DNA from 2 places in the Brevibacillus sp. HB1.3 genome. Region 1 is predicted to be linked to the other one. Evidence: riboswitches for the same ligand, from Rfam matches in the RefSeq annotation. Region 1 holds a riboswitch; the other holds the start of a gene.
What was found. A riboswitch is a leader RNA that binds a small molecule or an ion and turns the genes downstream of it on or off. The one in region 1 is predicted to bind thiamine pyrophosphate.
Positions count from the first base shown of each region.

Region 2: another riboswitch for thiamine pyrophosphate. It lies ahead of thiC (phosphomethylpyrimidine synthase ThiC); the one in region 1 lies ahead of thiS (sulfur carrier protein ThiS).

Region 1 is NZ_JABMIT010000001.1:958,254-961,528, reverse strand. It holds gene HPY31_RS04535 (alanyl-tRNA editing protein) at 1-399, shown strand, start outside; gene kapB (kinase-associated lipoprotein KapB) at 433-816, shown strand; TPP riboswitch at 858-968, shown strand; gene thiS (sulfur carrier protein ThiS) at 1,169-1,372, shown strand; gene HPY31_RS04520 (thiazole synthase) at 1,378-2,151, shown strand; gene HPY31_RS04515 (acetylornithine deacetylase) at 2,144-3,275, shown strand, end outside.
Region 2 is NZ_JABMIT010000003.1:411,338-414,612, reverse strand. It holds gene ku (non-homologous end joining protein Ku) at 1-540, shown strand, start outside; gene HPY31_RS09615 (cation diffusion facilitator family transporter) at 603-1,484, opposite strand; TPP riboswitch at 1,731-1,843, shown strand; gene thiC (phosphomethylpyrimidine synthase ThiC) at 1,990-3,275, shown strand, end outside.

The sequences.
Region 1 (3,275 bases):
AAGGCAAAATTGGCAGAAGTGGATAAGCAGCTCTTGGAAGTGGAAGTCAATCAACAACTAGCGGCTGCTAGCCAACTCGGTCAGTCGCGCCTCATTATGTGTACCTTCACAGACAAAACCATTCAACAACTTCAGCAGTTCGCACAGCTGGCTACCGCTTTGGCCCCAGATGCAATTTGCCTCTTGGCTGCTACTACCGAAGACAAAATGCAAATCGTGTTTGGGCGTGGGCAAGAAGTCAAGGTAGCCATCAATCAAGTGTTGAAAGAAACCTTGCCGGTCATTAATGGAAAAGGTGGGGGAAATCCTGCCATGGCACAGGGGGGCGGTCAGGCAGTAGTGGATGCGGAAGAAGTACTGCTGCATGCACGCAAACTGCTAGAAGCTTCACTTTTGTAAATGCATTCGATTCAAGAAATGGAGGAAACCGCGATGAACTGGAATCCGGGAGATATCGTTCGCGTTTCGCAGCGAACGGGTGAATATATTGCAGAAGTATTGGAAATCCACGATTCGAAGCTGCTGGTAAAGGTGCTGGCAGTTACCAAATTCCCGACGCAAGGCGATTTGCATTCTTCCTACGAAGTAGATGTGCCGCTGTTTCACCAGCGCCCAGCACTGTCGTACATGGAAAAATTCATGACGCCTGTCCAAGGGCTCATTCGCTATAATGGAGCGATTCCCGACTACAAGGAATCTGTCCGCCAAGCGATGGAGAGAGAAATGGAAAAGCTTTCGAAAATGGCAGCTTGGGCAGAACGCTGTCTCGTTGAGCTGGAAAAGATGCACAAGGAAGCCTTTACAAACACGAAATAGAGTGGTACTGTAGTACTCGAATGTACGACAATTGCATAGCTTTACTACCAAACGGGAGCCAAGCAACGTTGGCTGAGATTGTGACGAGTGTGTTACTGACCGTTGAACCTGACCTGGGTCATGCCAGCGGAGGAAGAGGTATTTGGAATCAGTATCACGGTGTCGCAACCGAGCGGAACTATGCTTGTTTGCGTGCATACATGATAAGATGACACTCAACCATCCGAGGCGGATGGTTTTTTTATGCCATTCGTCCGGTGAGATGGGATGGGTATACGGCTTCTTCTGTTTGTCTGAATCGACTCAGGCAGGCGGGAGAAGCCGTTTTTTTTCCAGTAGAAGGAGGTAATCAATGATTGTTCAGCTGAATGGGAAAAAAGTAGAGTTGGCGGAAGAGATCACGACAGTGCGGGCTTTGCTCGCTTCTTATTCCCTGCAAGAGAAGATTGTCGTCGTTGAGCGAAATGGTGACATTATTGATCGCTCTGCGTACGAACAAACACCGATTGCAGACGGAGATCGCATAGAAATCGTTCATTTTGTCGGAGGAGGATGATCATCATGATGGATACATTGAAAATTGGATCGTACGAGTTTCGCTCCCGCTTGCTTCTGGGGACTGGTAAATTCGCTGATTTGGATACACAAGGGAAAGCGGTAGAGGTGTCGGAAGCAGAAATTTTGACCTTTGCGATTCGTCGCTTGAATTTGGAAAATCCGCAAGAACCGAACTTTTTGGAACAACTCGATTTGAAAAAATTCACCCTACTACCAAATACAGCAGGTGCCTATACAGCAGAAGAAGCAGTGCGCATAGCCCGTTTGGCTAAAGCATCTGGGCTGTGTGACATGATCAAGGTCGAGGTTATTGGAGACCCGAAAACACTTCTCCCTGACCCGATTGGCACGCTCGAGGCTTCGAAAATCTTGGTGGAAGAAGGCTTTATCGTGCTGACCTACACCAATGACGATCCGATTCTTGCCAGACGACTGCAAGAGGTTGGCGTACATGCGGTTATGCCAGGTGCCTCACCAATTGGTTCCGGGCAAGGGATTGTCAACGAAAACAACCTCCGCTTTATCATTGAGGATGCCAAAGTACCGATTATCGTAGATGCAGGAATTGGCTCGCCAGCAGACTGCGCGAAAGCGATGGAGCTGGGTGCTGATGGTGTCTTGTTGAATACAGCAGTCGCCCTCGCTGACAATCCTGTCCTGATGGCAGAAGCGATGAAGCTCGGCGTGGAAGCAGGTCGCAAAGGCTTCTTGGCAGGCCGTATCGCGAAAAAGCGTTACGCGTCCGCGAGCAGCCCGGTCGAAGGGATGATTGAGTAGCGTGGATCGACTGACAGAAGCGGTAGAATCGATCGCCAGCCGCAAAGAAGAGCTGTTCGCTTTATTGGCAGAGCTCGTTTCTCATCCGACTGTGAGTCCTCCCGCGCGAAATAGCGATGCCGCACAAGGAGCAATCGCCGACAGGCTGCAAGCGATGGGATTCGAGGTAGATCGCTGGACGGTATATCCGGGAGACGACAATATTGTTGGTCGTTTATCAGGGAGTGCTTCGACTCACGCAAACAGCTTGATTGTCAACGGGCATATCGATGTGGCTGAAGTCGGTGATGACACGGGGTGGACGTATCCACCTTTTGCTTTGACACACGGCAAGGATGGGCGCCTGTACGGCCGTGGGGTTGCGGATATGAAAGGCGGACTCGCAGCGAGCTTGTTTGCGATCCAAATGCTGCGCGAACACGGAATCGAGCTTCAAGGCGATCTGCTTTTCCAATCCGTCATCGGAGAAGAAGCAGGTGAAGCGGGGACATTGGTCGCTATCGAGCGTGGCTATCAGGCTGACTACGCCGTTGTAGTGGACACGAGCAATCTGCAAATGCAAGGGCAGGGCGGGGTCATTACAGGCTGGATCACGATTGAGAGTCCGACGACGCTGCATGACGGGATGCGTGCACAGACGATTCATGCAGGCGGACGCGTCCGGGGAGCTTCTGCCATTGAAAAAATGACGAAGGTGATCACCGCACTACAGGAGCTGGAGCGGGACTGGGCTGTCATGAAGTCCTATCCCGGCTTCCCGCCTGGCAGCAATACGATCAATCCCGCAGTCATCGAGGGAGGCCGGCACGCTGCGTTCATCGCAGACCGTTGCGCCCTGTGGATTACCGTTCACTTTTATCCGAACGAATCCTACGAAGAGATTATTCGAGAGATCGAGGATCACGTCGGGCGTGCGGCTGCCGCAGATCTTTGGCTGAGAGACAATCCTCCAACATTCCGCTGGGGTGGACGTTCGATGATTGAGGAGCGCGGTGAAATCTTCCCTTCACTGGAGTTGGATACGAAGCATCCGGGGTTGGTAACGCTGCAATCCGCATATGAAAGTCACATGCATCAAACGCCTATCGTTACTATGTCGCCTACGGTGACGGATGCAGGCTGGT
Region 2 (3,275 bases), on a different contig from region 1:
ACGATGCGCAATCGGCAAAGCCTGGCCGTTATCCGACTGTATGAACATTGCATCATGCTGGAGACGATCTTTTATCCAGATGAGGTACGTCCCGTTAGTCAAGTGCCTGCCTTGCCTGAAGCCGCTGTACCGTTGGCCGAAAACGAACTGAAGATGGCAACTGAGCTCATTAGCAATATGACAATCCCTTTTGATCCAGCAAAATATACGGATGAATATCGATCCGATCTGCAAAAACTGATTGAGAAAAAATTGGAGGGTCAGGAGATCGCCACTGCCCCTACAGTGGCAAGAACCAATGTTATCGATCTCATGCAGGCCCTAAAAGAAAGCTTGGAATCTACAGCTGGTCAAGCCGCTATGCCCATCAAAATCGAGCCAGAACCAACTCCGTCAAAGCCTGCGCGAAAACGCACCACCGCTGCCTCCTCGTCCGAAAAAGAGCAGGCAGCGAAAAAGGCGGCGCCAGCCAGTCCCAAAAAGACTACGACTACTTCTACAACCAAAACACTCCGCAAAAAGAAGGCTACTACTGGTTAGCTACACACAGCAAAAAAACCTGCCCACACTGGACAGGTTTTTTGGTATTCCCATGACGGAATCTAACTAGGCGCCATTTTTCTACACGGTTCAATATGGATATGAACGGCGTTAATACGGTGAATCTTGCGCATCTGTTCTTCAATTTTTTCGGTGATGGTGTGACTCTCCACCACATTCAGACCTGGATCTACATGGATCACAACATCAACCAGCACGCTGCTTCCATGGTAGCGGGCTTTGATGTCACTAATATCCCTCACCCCCGAAATCGAGGAAATTGTAGCCCTCAGGTCCGCGAGTTCGCTTTCGTCAAAGCCATCTGTCAAACGGTGGGTTGCTTCCCTGAAAATATCCCACGCAGTCTTCAAAATGATGAGACCAACAACAAAAGCAGCTAACGGATCCAGCCAATTCAATTGAAACTGTGCGCCAGCCACCCCGATAAACGTCCCGATACTGACGAATGCGTCTGAACGGTTGTCAGCGGCTGCTGCATCTAGTGCTTGGCTGTTTGTTTTGATGGCGAGTTTTTTATTGTAGCGATAGACGAAAAGCATAATGACGGCGGTCGCAAGTGCTGTCCACCCTGCCAACAGGTCAGGAGCCGAATGTTTTGGGTCAAATAAGGATGGTACAGCATTCGTAATGACCTGAACTCCAACAAATAGCATAATAAATGATGCGACAAGTGCTGAGATCGTCTCGGCCCGGAAATGGCCATACGGGTGATCTTTATCAGGTGGTTTCCTTGCGATACGCAGCCCGATCAAAACAGCAATCGATGCGACAACATCTGTTGAGTTGTTAAGACCGTCGGCCATTAAAGCTTCTGATGCAGTGACATACGCAACTCCTATTTTTAGTACAGAGCAGAAAATGTAGGCGAAAATACTCACCCACGCTCCACGTTCTCCTTGTTTTAGATCCGAATAAACATCCATACCTCATCACCTCAAAATACTTCTCCATCCTGCTTCGACAACGAGGAAAATCAAAGCGCTGGAAGCAGTTGCTTTTTTTCGAACTTCATCGTAACAGATCGGAATCATGTGGGTCTACAGAAACAGTTTTAGTCCGGTTCACGAGAATAGGGAGGAGGAAAATGTGTTGCACACCTGCAATTTCCTGCTGGAAAATTTCCCTTGAAATTAGATGGACTTCCCGTTATCCTATTCTTGCAATCCAAAATAAAAAAGCACGGGAGCTTGGGATTCACCAGGCTGAGAGGATGGTACTGTGCCATCGACCGTTGAACCTGAACTGGGTAATGCCAGCGGAGGAATGTCATATACGACACGAAAAGATGCGCGTATCTTTAGGATACCCGTTTCTTCTCTACTCTCGCGTTGGCGTCGCATGTTGTTTATGCGGCGCTTTTTCGCGGAAGTTTCTTTCGCCTCCCTAACGGTTCTCACTTTCGTGCAACCAAAACAAGGAGGTTTTTTTATGTCATTGGTGTCATCTTTTCCAGGTAGTCGCAAAGTATACGAAACAGGTAGTCGTGCGGACATCCGTGTCCCAATGCGCGAGATTTCCCTTCATCCTACCGAAGGATTGTCTGGCTCCACACCCAATCCTCCTCTTCGCGTGTACGATACGAGTGGCGAGTATACCGCAACGGGTTACGTTCCTGACATTCAAGCAGGACTGCCCTCCGTTCGCCATCAGTGGATCGATGAGCGAAATGATGCGGAAACGTATGTCGGTCGCGAACCACAACTAGTCGACGACGGCATCCGAAACGAAGAAAAGGCTACCACCCTTCCCACTTTCCCTCGAGAGGACTACAAACCAAAACGGGCAAAGCCAGGGAAAAATGTTACCCAGCTTCATTATGCCCGAAAAAATATCATCACACCGGAAATGGAATACGTTGCTATTCGTGAGGGTGTCTCCCCTGAATTTGTACGGGCAGAAATCGCCGCTGGACGTGCGATCCTTCCTTCTAACGTCAATCATCCGGAAAGCGAGCCGATGATCATTGGCCGCAATTTTCATGTCAAAATCAATGCCAACATCGGAACGTCAGCCGTCAGCTCTTCGATGGAAGAAGAGGTCGAAAAAATGATTTGGTCTGTTCGTTGGGGTGCCGACACCATTATGGACCTCTCGACGGGAAAACATATACATACCACGCGGGAGTGGATTATCCGCAACAGCCCCGTTCCAGTCGGTACTGTCCCGATTTATCAAGCACTTGAAAAAGTTAATGGGAAAGCCGAGGATTTGACATGGGAGGTTTACCGAGACACCTTGATTGAGCAGGCGGAACAAGGCGTCGATTACTTCACGATTCATGCTGGCGTTCTTTTGCGCTACATCCCCATGACAGCGAACCGTGTTACCGGCATCGTCTCTCGCGGTGGGTCCATTTTGGCCGCATGGTGCCTGGCCCATCATGAGGAAAACTTTTTGTATACGCATTTCACTGAAATTTGCGAAATCCTGAAGGCCTATGACATTTGTGTATCCCTCGGGGATGGACTGCGTCCTGGCTCTATTGCGGATGCGAATGACGAGGCACAGTTCGCGGAGCTTGAAACTTTGGGAGAACTTACAAAAATTGCGTGGGAACACGACGTACAGGTCATGATTGAAGGCCCCGGTCACGTCCCTATGCATCTTATTCGCGAAAATATGGATAAACAGTTATCCATTTGTCATGAAGCCCCTTTTTATACACTTGGACCGCTCACGACAGACATTGCTCCCGGCTATGACCATATTACCTC